DNA from 2 places in the Yersinia intermedia genome. Region 1 is predicted to be linked to the other one. Evidence: predicted binding sites of a transcription regulator. Region 1 holds the regulator's gene; the other holds the start of a gene.

Region 1 (16,806 bases):
CGCAACAACTCATCACGGGTAATGCGGCGGTGGTACATCACCATACTGGCGATCAGGGACGGCAGCATCAGCAAGTGCTGGATATTATTGCGATAATAGGTCATCAGCACGGCTTGTTCCCGTGGCAGGATGATAATGTCACCAATGTTGTCTTTCTCCACCTCAAACTTATTCATATTCAAGGCGTGATTAAGTAACTCTTCCGGCGTTTTATCCGGTACGGTGACATCTTTCGCATAAGGAACATTGCGCAGCAGTTGCAGATAGCAATCAAGTTGCTCAAGCAACTGTTCACGGGTGAGTGAACGCTGACGTGAGGCTAACAATGCGGTAGAACACAAGTTCATGGCATTTGCTGCTGCCGCATTATTTATTCTCACCATAATCTTACCGGCCAAATCATTTACCGCCGGTGTCAGCCAGCTTGGGCGCTGAGCTTCGATCGGGTCAATGGCATCACGCCATTGCGGTACATTGGTGTTCAGATAGGTGGTCAACGGGATCGGTTCACCAAAGTTGACATAGCCCTGACCGAGGTTACGTAACTTGCGCAAGCCCCGCAGCATCTGCAACAGGTTCTCTTTCTCTTTGGTCGCGCCGCGCAGCTCTTTGGCATAGGTACCCACTTCCATCACATGTTCGTAACCGATATAAATCGGCACCAAGGTGATTGGACGTGAGCCACCACGCAACATTGCCTGAATGGTCATCGACAATGTGCCGGTTTTTGGCTCCAGCAGGCGGCCGGTACGTGAACGCCCCCCTTCAACAAAGTATTCAACCGAATAACCACGGGTGAACAGTTCACCTAAATACTCGCGGAAAACCGTTGAATAGAGTTTATTGCCTTTAAAGGTGCGACGAATAAAGAACGCGCCCAAACGACGGAAGATAGGCCCGGCAGGCCAGAAGTTAAGGTTAATCCCGGCGGCAATATGCGGCGGCACCAGCCCTTGATGATAAAGCACGTAGGAGAGCAGCAGATAATCCATATGGCTGCGATGACAAGGCACATAGACGATTTCATGGCCATCTTGCGCCAACTGCCGCACCCGTTCTGCATTATGGACATTAATGCCCTGATACAAACGGTTCCACGTCCAGCTTAATACCCTGTCAGACAGGCGCACGGCTTCATAAGAGAAGTCGGCAGCGATCTCTTCCATCAGCGTAATGGCATTTTGCTGTGCTTTCTCATGGGAGATTTTCTTGGTCCGCGCTTCATCGGCAACGGCCTTTTCAATCGCCTTTGAGGTCAGCAACTTTTTGAACAGATCCTGACGGGCAGGCAGACTAGGGCCAACCGCGGCTAAGCGTTGACGGGAGAAGTGCATGCGCGCGACACGAGCCAGTTTGTGGGCGATAGTTTTATCGGTACCGTGTTCGCTGGCCATTCTGCGCAGTGAAACTGTGGTAGAGAAACGCACAAAGCTATCGCGACCCAGCCATAAGACAGCGAAGAACTTCTGCACCCCGTTAAGCACGCGCAGATGTGGTGTTCCGTGGCCTTCACGCCCCGGCGAACGACCAAACATCACGGAAACCGGTAGCATCTGGATATCCAACTCGGGATTATTGCGGTGCAAATCCAGATAGTCGTGGAACAGCTTTACCGATTCCTGTTTAGGTGCGTAATAACGAAAGACCCTCGGGCCATTATCGATAAACACATGACTAGGCAGTTGCACGCCATCGATTTCCAATGGAATCAAGGGGTCGGGCAGGTCTTGTGCTTGACACTGCGCTCGCAAAGTCAGCAAATCAGCCTTAGAATTGTAAGGCAAAACGTACAGAATAGGACGAGAGGGGTCTAGCCCTAACTCAGTCACAGGGTCTGCCGGAATAACCTTGCTTTTTACCAACAGTTTAAGTGGTAAATTCAGTAACTTATAATATATTTTACGCCAACCTGACATAACTACATGAAGCCTCTTGTTAGCAATTCGTCGCAAGGATACCAGAAACTGGTTTTGAGATCTGTGGTGATAAGACAACAGAAAGCGGCAAAAATCATCATTAACTTAAGATAAAGGCAATAAAACATGGCGAATCAATCAACAGGGCTGGCCCGAGTCTATAAAGCGGCCGGTTATTCTGTGAAAGGCTTAACGGCTGCCTGGAAAAACGAAGCAGCTTTTCGCCAGGAAGCTGTCGCCGCCATCATCGCTATCATACTGGCCTTCTGGTTAGATGTAGATGCTATCGCACGCCTTTTATTAATTGGTAGCGTCATTTTAGTGATCATCATCGAAGTCATTAATAGTGCGATTGAGGCGGTGGTGGACAGGATTGGCAGTGAGCTCCATGAGCTATCGGGGCGTGCCAAAGATATGGGGTCTGCGGCGGTATTTCTCGCCATCTTATTAGCGCTATTTGTCTGGATAACGGTACTTTGGCAGCATGCTGGTTAATGTTATGACGAACAATGCCGCAGAAATAAGCTGTGATTAATCCCTGTTTTTATTCACTCTTTGGTTCCCAACACCCGCTTACCTGTATATACTCACAGCAAGACTGTATAAACAAACAGGGGGCGGAATGAAAGCACTTACTACCAGACAGCAAGAGGTTTATGACCTGGTTCGCGATCACCTAGCGCAAACCGGCATGCCACCGACCCGTGCCGAAATTGCGCAGCGTCTGGGGTTTCGCTCTCCTAACGCCGCTGAAGAGCATTTAAAAGCACTGGCCCGTAAAGGTGTCATTGAGATTGTTTCTGGCGCTTCCCGTGGCATTCGCTTGCTGATGGAAGAAGAAGATGGCCTGCCACTGATTGGCCGGGTTGCCGCAGGTGAGCCTTTGCTGGCACAGCAGCATATCGAAGGGCACTACAAAGTAGACCCATCGATGTTTAAGCCGAGTGCAGATTTTCTGTTGCGGGTTAATGGGATGTCGATGAGAGATATCGGCATTCTGGATGGTGACCTATTAGCGGTACATAAAACGCAAGATGTGCGTAACGGGCAAGTGGTTGTGGCACGAATTGACGATGAAGTAACGGTAAAACGCTTGAAAAAACAAGGTAATATCGTACAGCTTCTGCCAGAGAATAGTGAGTTCCAACCCATTATTGTCGATCTGCGCGAGCAGAGCTTTACTATTGAAGGACTGGCCGTCGGTGTTATCCGTAATGGCGACTGGATCTAACATTAGCGTTTTATATTGAACTGATAAGCCGTTCCTGCTCAGGAGCGGCTTTTTATTATCGTTAATTGCCTCAATAGGCTATTCAGATGCCCAAAATAATTGGTGTTGCAAGTAGGCAGCCAGCAAGCGACAAATCTGCCGGGAGCTGATTTAAAGGTTACTTGCAGCAGTCTCACAGAAGTGAGGTTTATAGATGGGCCAAGTAACAAGTGTAGCTAACACCTGATAGCTTCAGTATAAAGGATATAATTAGATTGAGACGATTCTGACAATAAGTTATTACCTACTGTTTTAACTGAATAATATGAATGTATATTTTTACTTTATAGTTCGATTTCTTGTGATTAATATTATCAAGGCTTTAATTATCAGTATCCTCTGCTATAGTTATTCCTACGGTAAGCGAAACAACGAAGTTTAATTTTAAATTATGACTGTGAGCGACTAATTTAAATATTGTTGTTTTCTCAATAGACGATGTTTATCGTGCTAATTTAAATAAACTGACTAATTCCCAAGGTAACGGAGATATTATGAATAAAGATCAAGCCGACGGTAACTGGAAGCAGTTTAAAGGTAAAGTGAAAGAAAAATGGGGCAAGTTGACCGACGATGACCTAACGGTAATTGAAGGTAAGCGTGACCAGTTAGTGGGTAAAATCCAGGAGAAATACGGCTATCAGAAAGAGCAAGCTGAGAAAGAAGTCAAAGCTTGGGAAGACCATAGCAAGTTTCGCTGGTAACAGCATGAAATGGAATTAAACTGCTATTGATATAAATTAATCGGGTCTCTCGTTTCATAGAATATGAATTATTAATCAATTCCGTATAATTATTGATAAATCAAATCCAATTATACTGATGTGATGATATTGTTTTAATAAAAGATATTCTGGTTGTACCTGTATTTATATCTGCCTTGGCACAAGGACGTGCCTTATAATTATTATCCTGTCGCATTGCTCGCGGCAGTCTGCTTTTTGCTCACCGATATATACCCACCAGGGATCTCTATCTATACCCTAAATAATTCGAGTTGCAGGAAGGCGGTAAGCGAGATACAAATCGGTCGGGAACCGATTTGAACAGCATTTATGCTAGCCCGCAGGATGAGGCTCATTAATCCCGATGAGCTTACATAAGTAAGTGATTCGGGTTATTGAGAGCAGCCAACACACATGCAGCTTGAAGTATGACGGGTATAAGGCAAAAGTAATTGGAGAGCAGCTAACATTGCTGCGGCTTCAATATCTTCAATTAGATATGCAACTATTTCTTTTTAGTGACAATAGAGTGGTCATGGTCACAATGATCATGGCTTTCACAGGCTTCAACTTCCCCGCATTCAGCACATAACCCGTGCGCTTCAACCACACTGTGACGCAGTGCAAAACCTGATTGTTTAGCTAGCTGCGCCAATGCTTCTTCAATACCCACAGTGGTACGTTCAGTGACTATTTTGCAGCGATCACAGATAAATAGTGCCGAGGTATGGGTTGGCTCTTCAAAATGATGGCATAGCACATAACTATTCGCTGACTCGACACGGTGGATAAAACCCTGCTCGAGCAAAAAATCCAATGCGCGATAAACCGTTGGAGGCTTGGCTTGCGGCTCAGAAACACGCAGCAAATCCAACAAATCATAAGCACTGATTGCGCCAGGTTGTTGTGCCATTAAGCGTAATACTTCAAGACGTTGCGGTGTCAGCCGGACGTTACGTTGTTGGCACAGCTCTTCAGCCTGAGCCAGCAGCTTTTCCTCATTGATAGGTTTCATGATATCCATCCCGCAGCATTCAAATTGAATTGATTTTATCATATTTAGCGTTAATCGCCGATAGATGAAAAGGCAAGGGGAAGGTGGGTATCACATTTTTGTTAAGTCATAGAATTCGATGACAGAACGATCAGCCGTAAGGTTCAATTATCACACCGGCAGCTATGGTGAGGTTCTATGGTATAATTACTCATTCCATCCCTTTGTAGGGTTCGCTCGGCGGGCAACTTCAATGGGTATTCGATGAAATAATAACCGATGAAATCACCGTAAATGCACGCAGCCCAGACTTTTTCCAGCACCCCGGCCACTAAGCCACACTACCCCCTGCAACGTTTTTCCGTCGCGCCGATGCTCGACTGGACTGATCGTCATTGTCGCTATTTTCATCGTTTGTTAACCAAGCAGACCTTGTTATATACCGAGATGGTCACCACCGGTGCCATTATTCATGGCAAAGCTGACTATCTGGCTTATAGCGAACAGGATCATCCGGTGGCACTGCAGCTTGGGGGCAGTGACCCGCAAGCACTGGCACATTGTGCCAAATTGGCTGAACAACGCGGCTACAATGAAATAAACCTGAATGTGGGTTGCCCATCTGATCGGGTGCAAAATGGTCGTTTCGGCGCTTGCCTGATGGGTGAGGCTGAACTGGTCGCTGACTGCATTAAAGCTATGCGTGATGTGGTTTCTATTCCTGTCACCGTTAAAACTCGTATCGGCATTGACCAACTGGATAGCTATGAGTTCTTGTGCGAGTTTGTGCAAACGGTGGCAGACCGTGGTGAATGCGATATCTTTACCATTCATGCTCGTAAAGCCTGGCTCTCAGGGCTTAGTCCGAAAGAGAACCGTGAAGTGCCACCGCTGGATTATGAGCGGGTTTATCAGCTCAAGCGTGATTTCCCAACACTGACTATTGCCATTAACGGTGGTGTGAAAACGCTGGCTGAAGCCAAAGAGCATCTTAAACATCTTGATGGGGTGATGATGGGCCGCGAAGCCTACCAAAATCCAAGCATTTTGACCCAAGTCGATCGAGAACTGTTTGATGCGAATGCCCCTGTAGTCGATAGCGTTAAGGCGATTGAAGCACTTTATCCTTATATCGAACAGGAGTTGTCTCGCGGCGCTTATCTGGGCCACATCACCCGGCATATTCTTGGTATCTTTCAGGGGATCCCTGGTGCGCGTCAATGGCGTCGCCATCTAAGTGAAAATGCCCATAAGCCCGGTGCCGGTGTCGCCGTAGTAGAGCAAGCCTTAGCGCTGGTCACTCGGCCTTATACCCTTCGTCCTTGAAGTCGCAGGGTTGTTAGCTACGTTTACTTACCCGAATCACTTACTTGAGTAAATGATTCGGGATGCGTTCACTTGCTGCCTACCTGCGATGCTAATTACTTTGGGTATAATAAAATAGCTATAAGTTAGTCAAATCGACCATGCCTATCTGTTTTTCTGGTAGGCATTTATATTACTTAATAAGTAAATTCAATGTATTAGCTGATGCATTAAAGTTGGCATGCTTCTTGTAATACTTCTTATAAAATCCCCGATTTGTTCGTTATATTTAATGATGTGGTTGTGGGACACACACAATTATTAAGGAGTCAGCCATGTTTGAAATTCTCTTTGTTATCGGCTTTTTTATCATGCTGATGGTAACCGGTATATCCCTGCTAGGGATCTTCGCTGCATTACTGGTGGCTGCCGCTTTTATGATGTTGGGCGGCTTATTCGTCATGATGATTAAGCTGTTACCTTGGTTGATTCTGGCGGTGGTGGCGGTCTGGATATGGCGTTCGATGCAGAAACCGATAGTCAGGCGTTACTAAAATTTTACTTTCTTGCGGCAGCGATCACAGCCTGAAAGATTAGTGGGGCGAATCCGAGGGAAAACGTATTTTTTCTCGAGCGTGCTTGCTAGGATGCTAACCGATACGATTTGGTATCACATTTTTCATCCCTGCCAGAGGTAAAAATAGCCGTATAAACGGCAGTTAGCTCTGACAGAATACGCTGCTGTGCCCCTACATGTGCATCAAAGAAAGCGTTGTAAAGAAGGGCTCCCTAATCGGAGCCCTTTGTTTTTTCAACAATATTACTGAGGAATGGCCAGACAACTTACGGTATCAGTAAGCTGGATCCTGTGGTCTGGCGGCTTTCTAAAATTTGATGGGCACGGTGAGCATCACGCAACGGGAATTGCTGTGCCTTTGCCACATCGACATTAATTGCTCCGCTAGCAATCAGTGAAAACAGTTCGTGGCTGGCACTTTCTAACTCTTGCCGATTGGTGACATAAGTGTTGAGAGAGGGGCGAGTAACATATAGCCCGCCTTTTTGGTTCAGGATGGCAAGATCTACTCCTGTTACTGGGCCGGAGGCATTACCGAAACTCACCATCAAGCCTCTACGCTTAAGGCTATTAAGCGAGTCCAGCCAGGTACTTTTCCCGACGGAGTCATACACCACACCCACTTTTTCGCCATTAGTCAGCTCTGCCACCCGCTCGGCAATATTTTCTGTACGATAGTTAATCGTGGCCCAGGCACCAGCAGCTTTTGCTAATTTGGCCTTTTCATCAGAACCAACACTGCCGATAAGCTTAGCACCAAGCGCTTGCGCCCACTGGCATGCAATTAGCCCTACTCCCCCTGCCGCTGCATGGAACAGGAATACCTCACCCGGTTTTATCTCGTGGGTTTGGCGCAACAGATAGTGCACGGTCAGTCCTTTGAGGAATGATGCTGCGGCCTGCTCGAAAGAGATATTGTCAGGAAGTATGGCAATCTTCTCTGCCGCAACATTATGCACTTCGCTGTAAGCCCCGAGAGCTGATTGGGCATACACCACCCGGTCACCGACGTTTATTGTGTTAACCGATGAACCCACTTTGGTGACAATTCCCGCAGCCTCTGTTCCCAATCCACTGGGAAACTGTGATGGTGAATAAAGCCCACTGCGAATATAAGTATCGATATAGTTAATACCGATTGCCTTGTTTTCTACCTGAACCTCATTTGCCGCAGGGTCAGAAGGGGTGAAATCAAGGTACTGCAACACTTCCGGCCCGCCAGTGGTACTGAATTGGATATGCTTTGCCATGGTAGCTCCTATAGATAGGTATATTTTCACCCTACAGGGTTCTGCACGGAGTGCCAAGATCTGGCTAATACCGATATGTAATAGGGAATATTATTACCTCTTAGAATCAGGCGATGCAGCAGTGTGAGCGGCATTTTTTTTCCTCATCACCGAACTTTCTGAACTCATCAGCTCCATTCATTTGCGGTCTACCTGCAACTCCAATTACTTTGTGTATATACTAGGCCGTTATATTTTCTATTCGATATTTTCCTATCGCAACAAAGGTAAAGAACACTCTTCATGGCCGCAAAAAAACCAACCAACAATATGACAGAGCCACGAGACCGCCAGATGGAAGGGCTGAAACTCCCGCCTCATTCGCTGGAGGCAGAGCAGTCCGTGTTGGGCGGTTTGATGCTGGATAATGAACGCTGGGATAACGTGTCAGAACGCGTTGCCAGCAATGACTTCTTCAGCCGCCCGCATCGCCGAATCTTTACTGAAATGCAGCGTTTGCTGGAAAACAGCAAACCGATCGACTTGATCACCTTGTCTGAGTCGCTAGAGCAAAAAGGCGATCTGGATTCGGTGGGGGGATTTGCCTATCTGGCAGAGTTATCGAAAAATACGCCAAGTGCGGCGAATATTGGTGCCTATGCTGATATCGTGCGCGAACGTGCGGTAGTACGTGAAATGATCTCGGTAGCCAACGAGATAGCTGACGCCGGTTATGATCCCCAAGGGCGTAGCAGTGAAGATCTGCTGGATCTGGCTGAATCAAAAGTGTTTCAGATAGCTGAAAGCCGCGCCAGTAAAGATGAAGGGCCGAAAAGTGTCGATCAGATCCTCGAAGCCACGGTCGCGCGAATTGAGCAGCTCTATCAGCGGCCCCATGATGGGGTGACCGGTGTTTCAACCGGCTTTACCGACCTCGATAAAAAAACCGCCGGATTGCAGAAATCAGATTTGATCATTGTCGCTGCGCGTCCATCAATGGGTAAAACCACTTTTGCGATGAACTTGTGTGAAAACGCAGCGATGATGCAGGAAAAACCGGTATTGATCTTCAGTTTGGAGATGCCCGGCGATCAGATCATGATGCGTATGCTGGCATCCCTGTCACATGTTGACCAGACCCGTATTCGTACCGGTCAACTCGATGATGAAGATTGGGCGCGTATTTCCAGCACCATGGGCATATTGATGGAAAAACGCAATATGTACATTGATGACTCATCTGGTCTGACGCCGACAGAAGTGCGCTCCCGCGCGCGGCGTATTTTCCGCGAACATGGTGGTTTGAGCCTGATTATGATCGACTACCTGCAATTGATGCGGGTGCCATCTCTTTCAGATAACCGAACGTTGGAAATCGCCGAGATTTCGCGCTCACTCAAAGCACTGGCGAAAGAGTTGCAAGTCCCGGTCGTGGCGTTATCACAGCTTAACCGTAGTTTGGAGCAACGCGCCGATAAACGGCCAGTTAACTCCGACTTACGTGAATCAGGCTCTATCGAACAAGATGCGGACTTAATCATGTTTATCTATCGTGACGAGGTTTATCACGAGAACAGTGATGAGAAAGGGATCGCGCAGATCATTTTGGGTAAACAACGTAATGGCCCGATCGGATCTGTCCGGCTGAAATTTAACGGCCAATGGTCGCGCTTTGATAACTATGCCGGTCCGCAGTACGACGACGAATAGTTTCCCCTTCGTCCTTGAAGCTACAGGGTTGTTAGCGGCGGTGACCCATGCGGCACCTCTCGCTTGCTGCTTTGCTGCAACTCCAATGACTCTGGGCATAACATCTATTAATTATTAAGGATAAGAAATGAAAGCGGCAACAGCAGTAATCGACCGCCGCGCTCTGCGACATAACTTGCAACAGGTACGGCGCATGGCGCCACAAAGCCGCCTGATTGCTGTTGTGAAAGCAAACGCTTATGGCCACGGGTTATTAGAAACAGCGCATACTTTGCAGGATGCCGATTGCTACGGCGTCGCGCGCATCGGTGAAGCTCTGATGCTACGTTCCGGCGGGATCGTAAAACCTATTCTGCTGCTGGAAGGGTTTTTTGCCGCAGAGGATTTGCCTATTCTGGTGGCTAACCGGATTGAAACCGCAGTACACAGTATTGAGCAATTAGAAGCGCTGGAAGCGGCGGATCTCCCGGCACCGATCAATGTTTGGATGAAACTCGATACCGGTATGCACCGTTTAGGTGTGCGCCCTGAGCAGGCCGACGCTTTCTACCAGCGCCTATGTGCTTGCCGCAACGTTATTCAGCCCGTCAATATTATGAGCCACTTCAGCCGTGCCGACGAGCCTGAAGTGGAGACCACCCATCAGCAACTTGCTTGCTTTGACGCCTTTGCTATTGGCAAACCGGGTAAACAGTCTATTGCTGCCTCTGGCGGTATTTTGCTGTGGCCGCAAGCGCATCGTGATTGGGTTCGCCCCGGTATCATACTGTATGGCGTTTCGCCGATGGATGAACCTTATGCCAGTCATTTTGATCTACTGCCAGCGATGGCATTAAAATCCAGCCTGATTGCTGTGCGTGAACATAAAGCCGGTGAGCCAGTGGGCTATGGCGGTACTTGGGTTAGTGAGCATGATACGCGCTTGGGTGTCGTGGCGATTGGTTACGGTGACGGTTATCCGCGCAGCGCACCATCGGGTACGCCGATGTGGGTCAATGGTCGCGAAGTATGCATTGTCGGGCGGGTATCAATGGACATGATTTCAGTTGATCTTGGGCCAAATAGCAGCGACAAAGTCGGTGATGAAGTGCTGTTGTGGGGGGCCGATTTACCGGTTGAGAAAATCGCGGCTTACACCGGTATCAGTGCCTATGAATTGATCACTAAGCTGACCTCCCGTGTAGCGATGGAATATCTGGGAGAATAAGGTAAGCTGCAAAGGGTATAAACAGTGATTATTTAATCCAGGAGAGCAGCACCGTGTTCCAGAATGTTGACGCCTATGCAGGTGACCCCATCCTTTCACTGATGGAAAGTTTTAAAGCCGACGACCGAGCACATAAAGTGAATTTGAGTATTGGGCTTTATTACAATGAGCAGGGTGAAATCCCGCAAATGCAGGCAGTGGATACCGCTGAAACCCAAATGAATGCTCAGCCACATGGGACACCGGTTTATTTGCCAATGGAAGGTTTGCAATCTTATCGTACTGCTATTCAGCAGCTACTATTTGGCAGCGATCACCCTATGCTGGCTCAGCAACGGGTGGCGACTATCCAAACTGTCGGTGGTTCCGGTGCATTGAAAGTGGGTGCTGATTTCCTTCATTCCTATTTCCCTGACTCTCAGGTGTGGGTCAGTGACCCTACGTGGGAAAACCATGTTGCTATCTTCAGTGGCGCAGGTTTTAAGGTGAATACCTACCCGTACTTTGATAATGACAAGCTGGGCGTAAAATTCGATCAAATGCTGGCAACGTTGCAGCAGTTACCGGCCAGAAGCATTGTGTTGCTCCATCCTTGCTGCCATAACCCAACCGGATCTGATCTGACGAATGCGCAGTGGGATCAGGTTATTGGCGTGGCTAAAGACAGGGATCTGATCCCGTTCCTGGATATTGCCTATCAGGGCTTTGGTGCTGGGTTGAATGAAGATGCTTATGCGATTCGAGCCATGGCGGCAGCGGAGTTGCCTTGTCTGGTCAGTAACTCCTTCTCTAAAATCTTCTCTCTGTATAACGAACGGGTCGGTGGCCTTTCTGTGGTATGTGAAAGTGAAGAAGCCGCTGGTCGCGTATTGGGGCAACTGAAAGCCACGGTGCGCCGTAACTATTCCAGCCCGCCAAACTTTGGCGCACAGGTTGTGTCAAAAGTACTGCATGACGGCGAGTTACGGGCGCAGTGGCAGGCTGAAGTGGAACAGATGCGTCTGCGTATTATTGAAATGCGCAGCACGTTGGTGAAAGCCTTAAAGGCAGCGCTACCTAATCGTAATTTTGACTACTTACTGCACCAGCGTGGCATGTTCAGCTATACCGGTTTTAGTGCTGCCCAAGTGGATCGTCTGCGTGACGAGTTTGGCGTATATCTGATTGCCAGTGGCAGGATGTGTATGGCAGGTGTCAACCACAGCAATGTTCAGTGGGTAGCTGCTGCGTTTGCGGCAGTACAGTAATTAGAGATCCGCGTTATCTGAGACGACGAACTTTTAAAGGTGCCGAACTGTTTAAGGCGGCAAATTGTTTAAGGCGATAGAAATATCGCCTTTTTGCTTTATTTTTTCCACCATCTTTCCGTTACTTATCCACATAACCTGTCTGGTTAGCCCTCCGCCAATGGCTGTAAATCGATTAAAGAATATACTAAGTAAGGTGGCAGACCCATGCCAAATGATCATTCATCGCTCACAGTAAATCTTCTGTCATAGGCGCAAGCTAATACTTCAGCATGCTGCTGTATCCGATGGAATGAATACCTATGAGGCCTTTCGCCAGATGGTGCAGGCCCATTACAGGAGATAACCCAATGAATAATTCAGCATTATTGGAATACTGCATGTCTAAACCGGGAGCTGAACAGAGTGATCATGAGGAATGGCAGGCCAATCAGATTAAAGTAGCTGATGTGATGTTTGCGATGGTGGGGGAAATTGGTGGGCGGCCCTCCATTTCGGTAAAAACCAGCCCTGAGCTGGCGGAGAGTCTGCGCGAGCAACATCCGGAGATCGTGCCGAGTGAACACTTGAATAAAGCGCACTGGAACACGGTGTTTCTGGATGGGCAATTACCGAATTCACAGTTTTACTCGTTAATTGACCGCTCTTATCAATTGGTATTGCAGGGGTTACCAGAGCATCGACGGCAGGAACTGGCTGTTTGATTCCCCTTTACTACTTGAAATCGCAGGACTATTAGCTACGTTCATTACCTGGCCCATCCTTGGGCCTCGCAATGTGAGGTTGCTGTTTGCCAACCTGCAACTCCAATGACTTTGGAGCTTGATAGATTATTTGATGCTTTACTTACGTTGCAGCATTGGCTTGAGGAAGCGAGCCGTATGTGACGCGGCACATTCTGCAACTGTCTCTGGCGTGCCGGAGACCAGAATCTCGCCACCGCCACTGCCGCCTTCCGGCCCCAGATCGACAATCCAATCAGCCGTCTTAATCACATCCAGATTGTGCTCAATGACTACAATGGTATTGCCCTGATCGCGCAATTGATGCAACACCGCCAGCAGTTGCTGAATATCAGCAAAATGCAGACCGGTAGTGGGTTCGTCTAGAATATAGAGCGTCTGACCGGTGCCGCGTTTTGATAATTCACGCGACAGTTTCACCCGTTGCGCTTCACCACCGGACAACGTAGTCGCAGATTGCCCCAGACAGATATAGGACAGGCCCACATCCATCAGTGTTTGCAGCTTACGCGCCAGTGCCGGAACCGCATCAAAGAACTCGCGAGCCTCTTCGATAGTCATCGCCAGCACTTCGTGGATACTTTTACCTTTGTATTTTACTTCCAGCGTTTCACGGTTATAACGCTTACCTTTACACTGGTCGCATGGCACATAGATATCGGGCAGGAAGTGCATTTCGACTTTAATTACCCCGTCGCCCTGACAGGCCTCACAACGGCCCCCTTTGACGTTAAAGCTGAAGCGGCCTGGCGTATAACCACGGGTGCGTGATTCTGGTACACCGGCAAATAGCTCGCGGATGGGGGTAAAGATACCGGTATAAGTCGCCGGGTTAGAGCGCGGCGTCCGCCCAATCGGGCTTTGGTCAATATCGATGACTTTATCGAAATGCTCCAAGCCTTGAATTTCACGGAATGGCGCAGGCTCGTTGCTGGTCGCGCCGTTCAACTGGCGCTGGGCGATGCAATATAAGGTATCGTTGATCAGCGTCGATTTACCTGAACCAGAAACCCCGGTAATACAACTAAACAACCCGACCGGCAGTGTCAGTGTGACATCTTTCAAGTTATTGCCGCTGGCACCAATCAGTTTTAACACTTTGGTTGGGTCACCCGGTACGCGTTGCGCTGGTATGGTGATTTCTCGTTTGCCGCTAAGGAACTGACCAGTCAGTGACTTCGGTTCAGCCATGATGTCTTCAACAGTCCCTTCGGCCACCACCTCACCACCATGCACACCCGCTCCGGGGCCAATATCAATCACATGATCGGCAGCGCGGATAGCGTCTTCATCATGTTCCACCACAATCACCGTGTTACCCAGATTGCGCAGATGAATCAGTGTTTCCAGCAGCCGTTCATTATCACGTTGGTGCAAGCCGATGGACGGTTCATCCAGTACATACATGACACCCACTAAACCGGCACCAATCTGGCTTGCTAAACGGATACGCTGCGCTTCACCACCAGACAGCGTTTCCGCTGAGCGGGATAGCGACAGATAATTCAGCCCGACGTTAACCAGGAACTTCAGCCGATCGCCAATCTCTTTCAGCACTTTCTCGGCAATTTGCGCCCGCTGACCACTCAGTTTCATGTTTTGGAAGAAGGTCAGCGCATGGCCGATGCTCAGTTCAGAAATCTCAGGCAGAGTGGTGTTTTCGACAAACACATAACGCGCTTCGCGGCGCAAGCGAGTGCCGTGGCATGAAGCACAGGAGCGATTGCTGATAAATTTGGCCAGTTCCTCACGTACCGCACTGGATTCCGTCTCTTTATAGCGACGTTCCATATTGTGCAGCACCCCTTCAAATGGGTGGCGGCGAACGGTGGTATCACCCCGATCGTTAATGTATTTGAATTCAATGGTATCTTTGCCAGAACCGTATAAAACGGCTTGCTGTATCGCGCTATCGAGTGAGTTAAATGGTGCTTCGATATCAAACTTATAATGATCTGCCAGTGAGCGCAGCATCTGGAAGTAATAGAAGTTGCGGCGATCCCAACCACGGATGGCACCACCCGCCAGCGATAGCTCTGGATTCTGTAATACACGGTCTGGATCAAAGAACTGTTGTACCCCTAAGCCGTCACAAGTTGGGCAGGCCCCCGCTGGGTTGTTAAAGGAGAACAGGCGTGGTTCCAACTCACTCATACTGTAGCCGCAAATCGGGCAGGCAAAGTTGGCGGAGAACAACAGCTCTTCAGCGTGTGGGTCATCCATATCGGCAACGACGGCAGTACCACCAGAAAGCTCCAGTGCTGTTTCAAATGACTCAGCCAGACGCTGAGCCAGATCTTCACGCACTTTGAAGCGATCGACCACCACTTCAATGGTATGTTTTTTTTGCAGTTCTAATTTTGGCGGATCAGACAGATCGCACACCTCGCCATCGATCCGCGCCCGGATATAGCCCTGCATAGCCAGACCTTCCAGTGTTTTGGTATGCTCGCCTTTGCGATCTTTTACCACCGGGGCCAGTAACATCAAGCGGCGGCCTTCCGGCTGGCTGATGACGTTATCCACCATCTGACTGACGGTTTGTGCTGCTAGCGTAACATCGTGATCTGGACAGCGTGGTTCACCAACACGGGCGAACAGCAAACGCAGATAGTCATGGATTTCAGTGATGGTACCCACAGTCGAACGCGGGTTATGCGAGGTTGATTTTTGCTCAATAGAGATTGCCGGCGACAGACCTTCAATATGGTCAACATCCGGTTTTTCCATCAGTGATAGAAATTGACGCGCATAGGCGGAGAGAGACTCAACATAACGGCGTTGCCCCTCGGCATACAAGGTATCAAAAGCCAGTGAGGATTTGCCTGAACCCGATAGACCGGTGACCACGATCAGTTTGTCACGCGGGATAATCAGGTTGATATTCTTAAGATTATGGGTGCGAGCGCCCCGAACTTCTATATTATCCATTCAAACACTTCCCGGATGTAAACTGAGCCTCTCCCGTGCCCTTTTTTACTCTTCGTACTTGAAGCCGCAGGGTTGTTGGCTGCGTTCACTCACCCTAATCACTTACTGGCTGTAAGCTCATAGGGACTCGCTCGCTTGCCGCCTACCTGCAACTCCAATTACTTTGAGTAATGTATAGACGCATTTTGCAACGTCAAAAAAGGACACAGCCAGTACGAAACGAATAATTATGACACAAAAAAGCCTGAATGGATATCCAGTATCCGAGTGCAATTAAGGCAGATGTCATGATAAAACTGCAACACATTTCGCAGTTATGATCTACTGTGCCGTTTAGCGGTTAGCGTGTTAAACTTACTCGTTTATACTGTACAAAATTTACTTCATCAGGAGAGTTCACATGGCCAGCAGAGGCGTAAACAAAGTGATTTTGGTCGGGAATTTGGGCCAAGACCCGGAAGTCCGCTACATGCCAAACGGCGGAGCTGTTGCCAATATCACCCTGGCCACTTCCGAAAGCTGGCGTGATAAAGCCACCGGCGAGCAGAAAGAAAAAACGGAATGGCACCGTGTAGTGTTATTCGGCAAATTGGCCGAAGTGGCGGGTGAATACCTGCGTAAAGGCTCTCAGGTCTATATTGAAGGCGCTCTACAGACCCGTAAGTGGACAGATCAGGCCGGTGTTGAGAAATACACCACTGAAGTTGTGGTTAATGTGGGCGGCACCATGCAAATGCTGGGTGGCCGTCAGGGCGGCGGTGCTCCGGCAGGTGGTGGTGCGCAACAAGACGGCGGTGCGCAAGGCGGTTGGGGTCAACCTCAGCAACCACAAGGTGGTAGCCAGTTCAGCGGCGGTCAGACTTCGCGTCCGGCCCAGTCTGCACCAGCAGCACAACCACAAGGCGGCAATGAGCCACCAATGGATTTCGATGACGATATCCCGTTCTGATTA
Region 2 (16,806 bases), 1.6 Mb from region 1:
TTGCAGGGCAGTTGCGGAGGAATTGGGGCTTTGGGGATGGAAAAAGTATGTGACTGCCCTGAGCCTTGTGACTCACGTAAGAAACGCTTGGCTAAGGAAGCTGCTCGGCAGAAGAAATTGGATCAATATCGTATTTTATAAGGTGTGTTATAGATTACGATACGACCAATATAGAGAGTTGTGTATAAAAATTGTATAGGCATGACACACAAATTTAGACAGAACCCCCCAGCCAACTCAGTATTGACTGGGGGGTTTATATTTACACTTTAATGCTGTTTTTGGTATGTCAATTTACGGTGATAAGGCTGTTGTTCCATTTTCTGATTAGCGCCATATCACGGTGGTCGATTTTTACTTATTTATTCTTACTCACTATATTTTTAAAAAGTGCAGGAGAATCAACCATGACGCCATTTACCTGTAATTCTTTGGCTTTTTTATAATCTTCAGGAGTATTAATGCCGAAGAAAATAATATGTGCATTGGTATTTTTTCTAAAGCAATCCATCGCCTCTTTATCCCAACTTAATACGGCGTCAGAACGCCCTTCGCCCAACGTGTATTTTTCTACCACTTGTACTTTGCGATGTAACTCTAAACCATACCAACGTTCTGTATTATCTGCTGGTAATTCACATTTATGATCCATCGTAATATTAGCTAATTGAGTACGGGTAAAGTTGCGGCTTTCAAAACGCTTGATTTTATGCGAGGCATCGCTGTCTGCATTGACGGTATCCAGTGCTTTCAGATAGTTATCATCTGTAGAGTAAACCCGGGTACGTGCGAAGCGATCTTTTTCTCCCTTAGTGCTTGCGGTAAGCGTCTCTTTTAGGGCTTTGGCAAAGGTTAACGGGTTGGCATCTGGTGACTTAATGTCCAGATAGAATGTCGTATCAGGATATTTTTTCAGCACCTCATCAAGTGTGGGAATATTGGTGCGTGAGTCAGTTTTAGGCTGGATATGATGTTTCTTGTTATAGGCAACACTCGCATCCACTTTAGCGAGTTGTTGAGCTGTATAACTAGAAACCGCCCCGGACTTATCAGTTAGTTCTTTGAGGTCTGAAGGGCGATATAATACTGGGATATTATCTTTAGATAATTGTAATGTAATCCATATAGCATCAACACCATTAGATAGCGCTTTATCGATAGCCAGTAAGGTATTTTCTGGCGCATCTGCCGTTCCTGCACGATGAGCAATAATCTGTGGTGATGAAACCGTAACGGATTGAGCATTAACAATAAAAGTAGCGGAAAGAAGTAGGGTGGCCATTATATAATTTCGCATAATATATAGTTTCCATTCATTATCTAATAATGAATTTTATAAGGTGAGAGTTAATCATATCACTAACATTTTTTCGACCTTTTCGAATTTAATGATTTTTTATTAAAATAAATGACAAAATTCTAAAAAAAGCCAATAACAGTATTCAATTCTGTTATATACGTAATTAGTTGGTGTTTTGATTAGGATAATTATGACTTTACGGTATGGCTATCTGATTCGAATACGCGCAGAGCAGAATTGCTCAACGATAGAATTGCATACTGATATTGAGGATATTTATCACCTATCGCGGGATGAGAAAATTCTGCATAAATCATAAAAACCATTAGTTAAGCAGGTAAAAGTTGTATTAGTGTGATGTGATATTTCACTGGGTTGTTGCACCTTTAAGTGCCAGGTCTTAAGAAGGAATGTTGTGTGTCGAAATTGCGAGTTGGTGTAATTTTTGGTGGTAAATCGGCAGAGCATGAAGTGTCGTTACAGTCGGCCAAAAACATCGTAGAGGCGATTGATAAAGAAAAATTTGATGTCACGCTGCTAGGTATTGATAAGCAGGGGGAATGGCATGTTAACGATGCGTCCAGCTATTTGTTAAATGCAGAGAACCCGGCGTTGATCTCCCTGAACCACTCAAACAAAAATGTAGCGTTGATTCCCGGTCAAGAGCAGCAGCAGCTTATCGCTGCGGATAATGCTACTGCATTGGCGCAACTGGATGTCATTTTCCCTATAGTACACGGTACGTTAGGGGAGGATGGTTCCTTGCAAGGCTTGCTGCGTATGGCAAATATCCCCTTCGTTGGCTCTGGTGTGGTGGGGTCTGCAGTGAGCATGGATAAAGATATCGCCAAGCGGCTACTGCGTGATGCCGGGTTGAATATCGCCCCCTTCATTACACTGACGCGAGCAAATAAAGATAATTACAGTTTTGAGCAGATGACGGCAAAACTTGGTTTACCCCTCTTTATCAAACCGGCAAATCAAGGCTCCTCGGTTGGGGTGAGTAAAGTACGCAATGCGGCTGAATACCAGCAGGCTGTTACGCTCGCGTTTGATTTTGACCATAAGGTATTGGTTGAATCCGCGATTGTCGGGCGTGAGATTGAATGTGCGGTACTGGGTAATGATAACCCTCGAGCTAGCCTGTGTGGTGAAGTGGTCGTCAGTGATGAATTTTACTCCTACGATACCAAGTATATTAATGAAACCGGTGCTCAGGTGGTTATCCCTGCGGTGATAGACAGTGCAGCCAGCGACCATATTCGCGCAGTAGCATTAGCCGCGTTTCGTACACTTGAATGCCGTGGTCTGGCACGGGTAGATGTCTTTTTAACGCCAGAAAATACAGTTATTATAAATGAAATCAATACACTGCCTGGTTTCACCAACATCAATATGTACCCCAAACTCTGGCGCGCTACGGGCGTAGGTTCTACCGAGCTGATCACAACACTGATTGAGCTGGCGTTAGAGCGCCATCAGCAAGATAAGTCATTGAAGAGTTCTATTTTTAGCGACCGCTAAATGAATATTGTGGTTGAACCCATCGGTTGCCTGTAGGCAGCCGTTGCGTTCGGCTCTCAAGAAAAGCTGCGTGGCTGAGGATTAGGATAATCTTGAATTTTCCTGATTTAACTGTATTCTTATACAGTAGTTTGGTTGGGGAAAGATAACATGCGTAAGATTATTCATGTCGATATGGATTGCTTCTTCGCGGCAGTGGAAATGCGCGACGATCCCAGTTTGCGTGATATTCCCATCGCGATTGGTGGCAGTCGCGATCGGCGTGGAGTGATCAGTACGGCCAATTACCCTGCCAGGCGTTATGGTGTTCGTAGTGCTATGCCAACGGCGATGGCACTTAAACTTTGTCCACAGCTTAAAGTTATCCCTGGCAGAATGGCAGCCTATAAAGAGGCGTCACTGCATATCCGTGAAATTTTCGCTCGTTATACCCCGCTGATTGAGCCGCTCTCGCTGGATGAGGCCTATCTGGATGTTTCTGATTGCACTGCATGCAGTGGTTCTGCCACTTTAATTGCTCAGGAAATCCGTCAAGCCATTTTTGATGAACTGAGTCTGACCGCTTCCGCCGGTATTGCCCCGATAAAGTTTCTGGCCAAAATCGCTTCAGATCTGAATAAACCTAATGGTCAATATGTCATCACCCCTAATCAGATTCAGCCTTTCTTGCATGATTTGCCGCTGAGTAAGATCCCTGGCGTGGGGAAAGTGACCGCTAAGCGTTTACAAGAACTCGGGTTGGTTACCTGCGGTGATGTGCAAAATTATCCGCAAGCTGAATTATTAAAGCGTTTTGGCAAATTCGGTCATGTGCTGTGGGAGCGTAGCCACGGTATTGATGAGCGTGAAATATCCCCGGACAGATTGCGTAAATCGGTCGGTGTTGAAAGAACGCTGGCGGAAGATATTCATGATTGGGAAAGTTGTGAGGCATTGATTGATCAGCTTTATATTGAACTGGAAACTCGATTACGCAAAGTGAGGCCGGATCTGCATATCGCACGTCAGGGCGTTAAGTTGAAATTTCATGATTTTCAACAAACTACACAGGAGCATGTTTGGCCAGAACTGAATAAGGCCGATTTGCTGCAAGTGGCGCGCACGGCATGGAATGAACGGCGTACCGGGCGGGGAGTACGTTTGGTTGGGCTACATGTCACTTTACTGGACCCACAACTTGAACGGCAATTACTGCTTAGTTGGGAATAATGCGATCAATAAAAAACGGCGGGCCAAAGCGCCGCCGTTATCATCTAAAGATCAATCAGCGTTGTTTATGCCCGTTCTGGAATGGCTTTTAGCAGTGCGGTCAGCAACTGCCAATATTGACCAACGCTTTCGATATGAACTTGTTCATCCGGTGAATGTGGGCCGGTCATGGTTGGCCCAATCGACACCATATCCATATCCGGGTAAGGTTTTTTGAATAAACCACACTCCAGACCGGCGTGGATAACCATGATGTTCGGTGTTTTGTTGAACAGTTTTTGGTAGGTTTCCCGCACCAATGCCATGACAGGAGAGGTTGGATCCGGCTGCCAGCCAGGGTAACCGCCTTTCGGTAGCGTTTGTGCGCCAGCTAATTGACCAATTGCCGTCAGCATGCTCACCACGTAATCTTTGCCACTGTCGATCAGGGAGCGAATCAGGCAGATGATTTCTGCTTCGTTCTCATTCATGGTAACCACACCCACATTCAGTGAGGTCTCAACCACGCCTTTAACGGCATCGCTCATGCGAATTACACCGTTTGGCGTAGCATTCAGCAATGCCACTAAACGTTGCTGTGTGTCTTGAGTCAGCGCTTTTACATCAGTAGATACTGGCTCAAGCAGGAGTGCCAGATTTTTTTCCACCGCAGCCAGTTCGTTTTTCAACGTTGCCAGATACGCCTGACTCAGGCTTTTTAATTGATCGACTTTATCTGCACTAACCGCCAGGATCACCGACCCCTCGCGCGGGATAGCGTTACGTAATGTGCCGCCATTGAGATCCAATACGCGCAGATCCAGATCTGTTGCGTGTTCGAACAGGAAGCGGGCCAGCAACTTGTTAGCATTGCCTAAACCTAAATGGATATCCGCACCTGAGTGACCGCCTTTAAGGCCTTTTAAGGTCAATTTCAGGGTTTGGTAACCTGCAGGGACTGCTTCGCGCTTCAGGGCCAGAGTGGTGATGAAATCAATACCACCAGCACAACCCATATAGATTTCACCTTCCTGTTCGGAATCGGTATTAATCAGAATATCGGCTTTCAGCCAGTTAGGTTGCAGGCCGAATGCACCGTCCATACCGGCTTCTTCGGTCATGGTCAGTAGCACTTCCAGTGGGCCATGTTCAACGCTGTCATCAGACAATACGGCCAGCGCAGAAGCCATACCAATGCCGTTATCCGCACCTAATGTTGTGCCACGGGCTTTAACCCATTCACCGTCGATATAAGGCTGGATAGGATCTTTGGTAAAGTCATGTACCGTATCATTATTCTTCTGCGGCACCATATCCAGATGGGCTTGCAGCGCCACCGGCTTACGGTTTTCCATCCCTTTGGTCGCAGGTTTACGCAGCAGGATATTACCGACCTGGTCGCGCTCGGCGTGCAGGCCTCTTTCTTTGGCCCACGTCATAATGTGCTGCGCCAGCGCTTCTTCATGGTAAGACGGATGGGGGATGGAGCAGATTTTTGCGAAAATATCCCACAACGGCTGAGGCGAAAGTTGAGACAGTTCAGACACTGTAAGTCTCCTGTAACAGCATGCTCATATCGGCAACCTCAGAATGAAGATGTCAGAGATGCTATCGGGTTGATGACTAAAGATTTTAGGGGTAATGACAAACCGCCATCGGAATGGCGAGATGGTTTGAGAATATCACTTTCATCGGCATTACGCGCGTTTCGCCGCACAATTACCGCATTCGATCCGATTAATTAGCCCGATAATTGCTGGTTTTTATCCGGCTGGCTCACTATAATCTCGCGCAACCTTTTTTCCCCTTCTGATACATGGCAAGCCACTCCTTTACTGGCTGGGATTACACTTTATGAGCGAAAAATACGTCGTTACCTGGGATATGTTGCAAATTCACGCCCGCAAACTGGCAAAGCGTTTACTGCCAGCCGAGCAATGGAAAGGTATCATCGCGGTAAGCCGTGGTGGGTTAGTTCCGGCTGGTATTCTGGCGCGTGAGCTGGGTATTCGTTATGTAGACACCGTTTGCATTTCTAGCTATGACCATGATAATCAACGTGATCTTAAAGTCCTGAAACGTGCTGAAGGCGACGGTGAAGGCTTTATTGTAATTGATGATTTGGTTGATACCGGCGGTACTGCGAAAGCTATCCGTGATATGTATCCGAAAGCACACTTTGTTACTATTTTTGCCAAACCTGCTGGTCGCCCATTAGTTGATGACTATGTGGTTGATATCCCTCAGGGTACCTGGATTGAGCAGCCGTGGGACATGGCAGTAACATTTGTTGCTCCTTTAAGCGGTAAGTAATTTAGTTGGCTTTAAACGCCTGGTCAGTTCCGGGCGTTTCATTTTCTCCGCAGTATGAGTACACTTGACCCCATCTGACCAGCCCTTATCGGGCCTGAATCACGGCTTATGGAGGCTATCGTTATCATGGCACAAGCCAACCTCTCTGAAATTCTGTTTAAACCAAAATTCAAACATCCTGAAACCTCTACTCTCGTGCGGCATGCTCACTGCAACCATCCTATGACAGTGCATTCTGCTTTGGACGGTGATACCACCAGCCATTGGTATCGGATGATCAACCGCTTGATATGGACCTGGCGCGGTGTCGATCCTCTTGAAATCGAAGAAGTGTTGTCACGCATTGCCTGTTCAAAGGCGGAACACAGCGATAACGAACTGCTAGATACTGTAGTGGGCTATCGCAATGGTAACTGGATTTATGAGTGGGCCCATCAGGGGATGCTGTGGCAGCAAAAAGCCATGGAAGAGACCGACCCATTGAATGCCGGTCAATACTGGTTAAATGCGGCCAACTTATACAGCATTGCGGGTTATCCACATTTGAAAGGCGATGAGTTGGCCGAACAAGTCGAGGTGTTATCAAACCGCGCTTATGAAGCCGCCGCTGAACATCTGCCGTATAACCTAAAAGAGCTTAATTTTGCTATTTCAGATGGCGGTACGCTGGCGGGTTTCCTGCATATGCCCACAGTCGGCAGTGCGCCATTCCCAACGGTATTGATGTGCGGTGGGTTGGATACATTGCAAAGTGACTATCATCGATTGTTCCGTGACTATCTGGCCCCGAAAGGGATAGCCATGTTGACAGTGGACATGCCATCGGTGGGGGCTTCATCGCGTTGGAAGTTAACGCAGGATACCAGTTATCTGCATCAGCAAGTATTGCAGGCATTACCAGGTATCCCTTGGGTTGATCATCAGCGGGTCAGTGTTTTCGGTTTCCGTTTCGGTGCCAACGTGGCGGTGCGCCTGGGGTATTTAGAACCCCAGCGGGTGCGTGCTGTGGCATGTCTCGGGCCGATTGTGCATCATCTTCTGTGTAATGCTGACAGTCAACGCCAGGTGCCAGATATGTATATGGATGTTATGGCCAGCCGATTGGGAATGGCTGATGCGGCAGATGAAACGCTTAGAACAGAAATGAACAGTTATTCGCTGAAAACACAGGGGTTACTGGGGCGGCGTTGCCAAACCCCTATGTTGGCGGGGTACTGGGAAAATGATCCATTCAGCCCGAAAGAAGAGGCGAAGTTAATTTGTTCTTCCTCGGCGGATGGCAAGCTATTACCTATATCATCAACGCCGCTGTACGACAATTTCCACCGTGCATTATTGCAAGCCAGTCAGTGGTTAGAAGATAAAATGCGTTAATGAGTTGCTAATTTTTAACAGTTTGCTAAAAAGGATCGTCTATATAAGGAGATTTAAGAATGACGTCGACCAGTGCTCATCCTAAAAGTAAGCTTATGAAACGTTTTGCCGCTTTAGGACCATATCTGCGTGAAGGGCAGTGCCAGAGTGACCATTTTTTCTTTGACTGTTTAGCTGTTTGCGTCAATGTGAAGCTTGCCCCCGAGAAACGTGAGTTTTGGGGCTGGTGGATTGAGTTGGTACCGGCAGAAGACCATTTTACCTACGTTTACCAGTTTGGCCTGTTTAATAAAGAAGGCAATTGGAAAGCGGAAAAGATTAAAGATCCTGAAATACAAGAGAAACTGGAGACCACGCTGCGTGGTTTCCATAAACGCCTTGCTGAGATGTTGACTTCAATTGAAATGAGGTTGGAACCAGCACAGAATTTTAGCGAGCAGCCGATTAAGCTGTCTGCTTAAAAGACAGTTTGTTAATACCTAATTAAGCAGAATATTCCCCCTTTAGCACAATAAAAGGGGGAATTTCTCATTCTGACTGTTGGCATTATGCCTCCCGCCTGCTACAAAGACCCATCCCCTTCGTACTTCGCGCCGCAGGGCTGTTAGTTATATTCACTCACCCGAATCAGGTTTGATCTTACATGAATAAGCTCATCGGGATGAGTTCGCTGGCAGCCATACTGCAACTCCAATTACTTTGGGTATATATTGTTTCTTTTATTCATTCCAATGGCAGAAAAATTATGAGTGGCAGCCAGACATTGGTTGTGAAATTGGGGACGAGTGTTCTGACCGGCGGTTCCCGTCGTCTTAACCGTGCCCATATTGTTGAACTGGTGCGCCAATGTGCCCAGCAACACGCAAAAGGTCATCGTATTGTTATTGTCACCTCCGGGGCGATTGCTGCCGGGCGTGAACACTTGGGTTATCCAGAATTGCCTGCCACTATTGCCTCAAAGCAACTGCTAGCCGCAGTCGGGCAAAGCCGGTTAATTCAGCTCTGGGAACAACTGTTTTCCATCTATGGCATCCACATCGGTCAGATGTTACTGACCCGTGCTGATTTGGAGGATCGAGAGCGTTTTCTCAATGCCCGTGACACCATGAATGCCTTGCTGGATAACCGTATCGTACCGGTAATCAATGAGAATGATGCTGTCGCCACCGCTGAAATCAAAGTAGGCGATAACGATAATCTTTCTGCACTGGCGGCCATTCTTGCCGGTGCCGATAAGCTACTGCTATTGACTGATCAGGCTGGGCTATACACGGCTGATCCGCGTAACAATCCTGAAGCTGAGCTTATTCGCGAAGTGCATGGTATTGATGATGCTTTGCGCGGCATTGCTGGCGATAGCGTCTCAGGCCTTGGCACTGGCGGTATGGCCACTAAACTGCAAGCCGCGGATGTTGCCTGCCGCGCCGGTATTGATGTGATTATTGCGGCGGGCAGTCAGTCCGGTGTCATTGCGAATGTGATCGATGGCACACCAGTCGGTACCCGCTTCCATGCGCTGGAAACACCGCTGGAAAACCGCAAACGCTGGATTTTTGGTGCGCCGCCAGCGGGTGAAATCACCATCGATGATGGGGCTGTAGCCGCCATTATGGAACGGGGGAGTTCGCTGCTGCCCAAAGGTATTCGCAATGTTCAAGGGGATTTCTCCCGCGGTGAAGTGATCCGTATCCGCAATCTTGGCGGGCGGGATTTGGCCCACGGTGTATCACGCTATAACAGCGATGCGCTGCGCATGTTAGCGGGGCATCACTCGCAACAAATCAGTGAAATCCTCGGGTACGAATATGGCCCGGTGGCGGTTCATCGTGACGATATGATTGTCAGCTAAGGAGCGAGCATGAGCATGCTGGAACAGATGGGGAAAGCCGCTAAACAGGCTTCCTGGCAATTGGCGATGTTGAGCACAGCAAAGAAAAATCAGGCATTGGCAGTGATAGCCAACCTGCTGGAATCTGAAAGTCAGACTATTTTGCATGCCAACGCGCAAGATATGCAGGCTGCACGTGATACGGGCATGAGCGAAGCACTGCTCGATCGGTTGTTATTGACACCGGCACGCTTAGCCGCCATTGCTAATGATGTGCGTCAGGTATGCCGCCTGAATGACCCTGTGGGGCGCGTTATTGATGGCAGCCTACTTGACAGCGGCTTAAAGCTGGAACGCCGCCGTGTGCCTCTGGGGGTGATTGGTGTCATTTATGAAGCCCGACCTAACGTTACGATTGATGTCGCCAGCCTCTGCTTGAAAACCGGCAATGCCGTGATTTTGCGGGGCGGGAAAGAGACTCATCACACTAATCAGGCAACAGTGAAGGTTATCCAACAGGCGCTGGAGCAATGCGGTTTACCCGCAGCGGCAGTGCAGGCGATTGAAAGCCCGGATCGGGAATTGGTTAATCAGTTACTGCGTATGGACCGCTATGTCGATATGTTGATTCCACGCGGTGGCGCGGGTTTACATAAACTGTGCCGTGAGCAATCAACCATTCCGGTCATTACTGGTGGTATTGGGGTTTGCCATACCTTTGTTGATGAAAGTGCTGATGTTGAGAAAGCGTTGTTGGTGATTGAAAACGCCAAAATTCAGCGGCCAAGTGCATGTAACTCATTAGAAACTTTGCTGGTTCACCAGGCCATTGCTGAGCGCTTCCTGCCAGTACTCAGTACCCGAATGCATGCCTTTGGCGTGACACTGCATGCCAGCCCGCAGGCGCTGCCCTATCTGGCGCAAGGTAAGGCCAAGGTGGTGGCCGTTGAAGCAGCAGATTACGACGATGAATGGCTATCACTGGATCTGAACGTGGATATCGTTACTGATATTGATGCTGCCATCGACCATATTCGCGAGCATGGTACCAGCCATTCTGACGCTATTTTGACCCGCTCACTCAGTAGTGCTGAACATTTTGTCCGCGCGGTGGATTCATCGGCGGTTTATGTCAATGCCAGTACCCGCTTTACCGATGGTGGGCAGTTTGGTTTGGGGGCCGAGGTCGCTGTGAGTACGCAAAAACTTCATGCACGTGGCCCGATGGGGTTAGATGCGTTGACAACCTATAAGTGGATTGGCTATGGCGACGATTTAGTGCGTAGTTGATTTACGTTTGATAGAAATATGAACAGTAAAGCGACATCTGGCTGCTGCTGATGTCGTTTTATTTTTCTCTCTGGTTAATTCCCCCAGTTAAGCATACGTCTTTAATTGTGAAATAGATCATTATTCAATGTAACGTGTTTATGGCTATTCATCAATTTACCTGCCTAAAAATAGATAACCAAACACTTGTTGGGTTGCTTCTGCGTGTATTGTTATCCTCTTGATTATCTATCTTTATTTTTAGTGGAATATTCTTCTTATCGGAATATCACTATTTGACACTTATTTTCCCATCAGAATAACTTGAGTTGCATCACAGAAAAAGTGCTGTAACTGCTTGAAAACACGCTTACGATCGTTCTCTCAACTTTGCTATAGAGTAATAAAATACGCTTTACTCTATTTCGGCAAAATAATAAAACAAGCACATGTTTAAAAACAAACAAGTGTCCATTATGACCAGCCGAGAAAAACAAATATTGCAGCTTCTGAGACGAGATCCATTGATCCCCCAGCAAGAAATTGCCGATATTCTAGGCATTAGTCGCTCGGGTGTTGCGGGTCACATTATGAATCTGATGCAAAAAGGTTATATCAAAGGGAAGGGATATATATTATCAGAGCACAGTTATGTGGTGGTGGTTGGCTCGGTAAATATGGATGTTTGTGGTTATGCAGCCAGCAAGCTCATTTATGAAGATTCTAATCCGGGGAAGATAAAATGCACCCCAGGCGGTGTTGGGCGAAATATTGCTGAAAATATCGCGCTATTAGGCAAGGAGTGCCATCTCATCTCGGTGGTGGGTGATGATTTTTATGGCGCGACCCTGATTGATGAAGCTAAACGCGCCGGTGTTAATGTCAGTAATTGCCACAGTTTACACGGCGAAAATACCTCTACTTATGTCTCGTTACTTGATGACGGTGGCGAAATGTTAGTGGCAATTAATGATATGCGCATATTAGAAAAACTAACGCCGTCATTATTAGCGACCACCAAGGAGATAATTCAACACGCTGGAATATTAGTCGTTGATTGTAATTTAACCGAAGAGGCCCTCTCATGGATATTTACCAATGCCGGTAATGTGCCTGTATTCGTCGATACTGTCTCGGCTTTCAAAGCGCCCAGAATTAAGAACTGGTTATCCCATATTCACACGTTAAAACCTAATCGCCTGGAAGCTGAAATACTCAGTGGCATAAAAATTAATAGCCATGATGATATTCCGACGGTAGCACAATGGTTTCATCAGCAAGGTGTCCAGCGTCTGGCATTAAGTATGGGCAAAGAGGGCGTTTACTTCAGTGAAATTGACGGCCAGGTTGGTTGGTCATTACCACTGAATATTAACATTGTGAATGTCACCGGTGCCGGAGACGCCATGATGTCTGGGTTAGCAAGTTGCTGGCTGGATGATATGGAATTTGCTGAGAGTATCCGTTTTGCTCAAGGGTGTTCAGCATTAACGCTCTCTTCGGAACTGACCAATAACCCCAATCTGTCAAATGGCAGTGTTAAAAAACTATTGGAATTACAACCATGATAAATAACGCAATGGCACAATCTTATTTAGATATATCACCAGAGGTTGCACAGGCTTTGGCGCAAAATAAAGCCGTCGTCGCATTAGAATCTACCATTATTTCTCATGGGATGCCTTATCCACAAAATGTAGAAACAGCGTTATTGGTAGAGCAGAAAATTCGTGAGAATGGAGCCGTTCCTGCCACTATTGCCGTTATAAACGGCCGGATGAAAGCGGGTCTATCCCGTGACGAAATAGAATTGCTGGGCAAAGAAGGCCATAGCATTATGAAAGTCAGTCGCCGTGATTTGCCTTTTGTAGTAGCAAATGGGCAACATGGTGCCACAACAGTGGCTTCCACCATGATTATTGCAGAAATGGCGAAGATTAAGGTTTTTGCGACCGGTGGTATTGGTGGTGTACACCGTGGTGCGGCCACCACATTTGATATTTCAGCCGATTTACAGGAATTGGCGAAAACTAATGTGACTGTGGTTTGCGCCGGCGCTAAATCTATTTTGGACTTAGGTCTAACCATGGAATATCTGGAAACTAATGGGGTGCCAGTTATCGGTTATCAGACCCGGTCACTGCCCGCCTTCTTCTGCCGGACCAGCCCGTTTGAGGTCAGTATTACCTTAGACAGTGCTGAGCAAATTGCGGCAGCAATGAACGCCAAATGGAGTATGGGCCTGCGCGGAGGAATGGTTGTCGCCAACCCCATTCCACCACAATACGCATTATCAGAAGGGATGATCAATGCTGCCATCGATCAAGCAGTAACAGAATCAGAAGAGCAGGGGGTTATCGGTAAAGAAAGTACACCATTCCTGTTGGCCAGGGTGGCTGAATTAACTGGCGGTGACAGTTTAAACGCTAATATACAGTTGGTATTTAATAATGCGCAATTAGCCGCCAAAATTGCCTGCTCATATCAGAGCATTATTTAATAAAGAACAGTAACACGCTTTAAATATTGTCCTTATTACAAAATACTTGCTCATATCTTTGAGGTGCCCTGACACATTTGTTGTCCGAGGGGCACCTTTTCGAGCATGAGCTATCTATATAGTAACTTCGAGGTACTTCGGGGGATTTATGGATTTATTGCGTAGTTTGGCGGGGATATGCATCTTATTGTTTATCGCCTATGTTTTTTCAGTAAATAAAAGAAAGATAAGATTACGGACCGTCGGGGCTGCATTATTGTTACAGATAACATTGGGTGCAGTCATGCTCTATGTTCCTGCTGGGAAGTGGTTTATCTCTTCTATTGCTAATACAGTGAATAGAGTCATTTCGTATAGTGATGCGGGTAGCGCATTTATTTTTGGCGGTTTAGTTAGCCCAAAAATGAATGAGTTATTTGACGGTGCAGGTTTTGTCTTTGCTTTCCATGTTTTGCCGGCCATTATTTTCATCACTTCATTAATTTCTATTCTTTACTATCTTGGCATTATGGGATGGTTGATTAATATTCTTGGGTCTATATTTCAAAAGTTACTCGGTATCAGTAAAGTAGAGTCATTTGCCGCCGTCACCACTATCTTCCTTGGTCAGAATGAGATCCCCGCAGTCGTTAAACCCTTTATTAATAAGATGAACAGCAATGAACTGTTTACCGTCATCTGTAGCGGTATGGCATCCATCGCGGGTTCTATGTTGGTAGGCTATGCAGGGTTAGGGGTTCCGATTGAATATTTGTTGGCTGCTTCGTTAATGGCTATCCCTGGCGGGATATTATTTGCGCGTATTATCAGCCCGGCGACAGAAGAGTCAAAAGTTGAATTCAATGAGATGACATTCAGTGACAAACGCCCTGCCAGTATTATCGAAGCCGCAGCCAGCGGTGCCATGCTGGGGTTAAAAATTGCCGTTGGGGTTGCCACCGTCGTGATGGCATTTGTTGCATTAATTGCGTTAATTAACGGCATTATTGGCGGAATTGGCGGCATCTTTGGTTTCGAACACCTCAGTCTGGAAAGTATCCTTGGCTATGTGTTCTCGCCTCTGGCTTATATTATGGGCGTATCCTGGGAACATGCTTCACTGGCGGGTGGTTTTATCGGCCAGAAATTAGCGATTAACGAGTTTGTAGCCTATCTGAGTTTCTCTCCTTATCTGAAAGAAACCATCGCGACGTTAGATGTAAAAACGATTGCCGTTATCTCTTTTGCGTTGTGTGGTTTTGCCAATTTTGGCTCAATTGCTGTAGTGGTAGGTGCTTTCAGTGCCGTAGCACCTGAGCGAGCCTCTGAAATTGCGCGCTTAGGATTCCGTGCACTGCTGGCGGCGACACTATCTAATCTGATGAGCGCTACTATTGCCGGGCTGTTTATTGGTTTGGGGAGTTTATTACCGGGCTAGGGTTATTGATATCTCTTCTGGTGCATTAATCTACCAAGCAAAAGGATTAATGCACTAATCAATCATTTAATCTTGCAGATGGCCTTTGAGATAGCCACCATTCAAAGCCTATGTGGATTTCTTACACCTTGAAATCTATGAGATATAGTTTAAATGATCATATTTATATAAAAATAATTAAAGTAATTCAAACATCTGCCGATAAACATCCTGATATTTATATGCTTATTAAAAATAATCTGGGTAGCCAGAGCAATAAATTAATGATGGGGAATGGTCGGTGAGCGAAACGTCTAAAGAGAATTTTGTTAAAACGAATAAATTAGCGATCTGTGCAATTCTTCGAGATTTAAAGAAGAACGATACCGCAGTGATGGTTATCCATGCCCGTGGACAATTTATCAGCCGTATTCTGGATGTGGTACCTGAGACGAATCAGTTTATTTTTGATTTTGGCAGTGTAGAACATGAGAACACACTGGCCCTTGCAGCTAACCAATTGACTATTATTGCAGAACCCACTGGCGCAAAAATTGAATTTACCTTTAATCAACTGAAAAGCATAAAATATTTATCATTACCTGCTTTTAGTGCGGCCATTCCTGAGCAGCTTTACTTCATTCAACGGCGGGAGTATTTTCGGGTAAACATTCCTCAGTGGCCTCCCTATTATTGTTCTGGCAAATTCTCTGATGGCAGTAAATTCTCGTATATGTTGGGTGATATTTCTCTGGGTGGCATGGGGTTGTATGCAGTGAAGGGCAGTGAGTTCCCCCTTCAGGAATGCGGTATTTTACAGGATGTCTCAGTGGATTTAGGTAGCTTTGGTGTTTTTAAGCTGGATCTGCAATTTATCCGTGCCATCGATAAACAGGTCGTAAATAACAAGGGTGAAACCCTCACCGTTCAACGCTTGAGTTTTAAATTCCCTCGCTTAAGTCCCATGCAAGAAAAAGGGCTGCAACGCGCTATTTTTGAGTTAGAGAAACAGCAAACAGCCAAAGCGCGAAAATTTCAAGACAACCTCTAGTTTTTAAAAGTATGGGGTGATTACTGACAGTCTGTGTAATAGTGGCAAAGCAGCAGGTATTTAAATTCCAGTACCTGTCAGTAATGTAACCTTTTGATTTATTTCTCTCCTTTTATGCCCTGATCCTTAATTTCTCCTTTGGGCTATAGTTAATACTATTCAGCTTTTTTGCTGTCGTACGTTTATGGCGTATCGTCAGCCTTTACTCGCCTCTTTTTTATGACTGGATGCTGTGGCGTATCAGTCTTTTGCTTTCTACCTTCACTCGGCATTTTTGACAGCATTCTGCCTGTAAGGCTGTTTTCTGCTCAATATCACGCGGCTCGCACGGCTCAGGAAGCTCACCTGAGCAATCCGTTTGGATACGCCTTTTACTGGCTATTCCCGACTTTTCATTATGCAGATTGCCATCAGTCTGTATGAGCACCCGACCAGAAAGGTACCTATGAACTTATTTCTAAAGGCTATTCTTGGATCACGAACTATTTTTGGATCACCTATCGCAGCGACCCCCTGGCATGATTCTGCACCCGTAAGAGAAGAACTATTCAGTGTGGAGCGTTTGGAAGAGCATGCTGAAAGCCTCGCCAAAGCCCAGTCGATAACTACCCACCCACCACGGGTATCTACTCTGCATGCCCGCCTGGATGATAACGCCAATACCTTGTTGGCAGCATATCGGGCCAGTGCCGCAGAGTTGGAGAATGGCCGAGCAGTCGTTCCTGCGGCTGAGTGGTTGTTGGATAATTATCATCTGGTTGAAGAGCAAATTCGCGAGATCCGTGATGATTTGCCTCCGGGTTATTACCGCCAATTACCGAAACTGGCCGATGGCCCCTTCGCCGGCTATCCACGCGTATTTGGCATTACCTGGGCTTTTGTGGCACACACTGACAGCCATCTGGACCCAGAGGTTTTGTGTCGTTTTATTATGGCGTATCAGCGTGTTCAACCGCTGACTATCGGCGAACTTTGGGCCGTGGCGATTACTCTGCGTATTGTGCTGATAGAGAATTTACGTCGTCTGGCCGATCAGATAACACAAGGACGTAAAGCCCGTTCG

The links. Region 1 encodes LexA, which represses DNA repair genes until DNA is damaged. Its sites were predicted from a motif close to TNCTGTATGTACATACAGNA; they were not measured.
Positions count from the first base shown of each region.
Region 2: a site for LexA is predicted at 2,934-2,953, ahead of dinB (DNA polymerase IV). Genes of this name have one in related genera too.

Region 1 covers NZ_LR134116.1:392,967-409,772, forward strand. Annotated here, with positions in the region: gene plsB (glycerol-3-phosphate 1-O-acyltransferase PlsB) at 1-1,916, opposite strand, end outside; gene EL015_RS01795 (diacylglycerol kinase) at 2,043-2,411, shown strand; gene lexA (transcriptional repressor LexA) at 2,539-3,147, shown strand; gene EL015_RS01805 (CsbD family protein) at 3,681-3,890, shown strand; gene zur (zinc uptake transcriptional repressor Zur) at 4,417-4,926, opposite strand; gene dusA (tRNA dihydrouridine(20/20a) synthase DusA) at 5,200-6,231, shown strand; gene pspG (envelope stress response protein PspG) at 6,546-6,764, shown strand; gene EL015_RS01825 (quinone oxidoreductase) at 7,054-8,037, opposite strand; gene dnaB (replicative DNA helicase) at 8,320-9,726, shown strand; gene alr (alanine racemase) at 9,854-10,933, shown strand; gene EL015_RS01840 (amino acid aminotransferase) at 10,987-12,180, shown strand; gene EL015_RS01845 (MmcQ/YjbR family DNA-binding protein) at 12,531-12,884, shown strand; gene uvrA (excinuclease ABC subunit UvrA) at 13,023-15,854, opposite strand; gene ssb1 (single-stranded DNA-binding protein SSB1) at 16,255-16,803, shown strand.
Region 2 covers NZ_LR134116.1:3,536,085-3,552,890, reverse strand. Annotated here, with positions in the region: gene nqrM ((Na+)-NQR maturation NqrM) at 1-141, shown strand, start outside; gene EL015_RS16330 (glycerophosphodiester phosphodiesterase family protein) at 359-1,297, opposite strand; gene ddlA (D-alanine--D-alanine ligase) at 1,718-2,824, shown strand; gene dinB (DNA polymerase IV) at 2,975-4,033, shown strand; gene pepD (beta-Ala-His dipeptidase) at 4,099-5,559, opposite strand; gene gpt (xanthine phosphoribosyltransferase) at 5,867-6,325, shown strand; gene frsA (esterase FrsA) at 6,452-7,699, shown strand; gene crl (sigma factor-binding protein Crl) at 7,759-8,160, shown strand; gene proB (glutamate 5-kinase) at 8,445-9,548, shown strand; gene proA (glutamate-5-semialdehyde dehydrogenase) at 9,564-10,817, shown strand; gene EL015_RS16285 (PfkB family carbohydrate kinase) at 11,273-12,364, shown strand; gene EL015_RS16280 (pseudouridine-5'-phosphate glycosidase) at 12,361-13,296, shown strand; gene EL015_RS16275 (NupC/NupG family nucleoside CNT transporter) at 13,445-14,713, shown strand; gene EL015_RS16270 (flagellar brake protein) at 14,994-15,743, shown strand; gene EL015_RS16265 (GH36-type glycosyl hydrolase domain-containing protein) at 16,189-16,806, shown strand, end outside.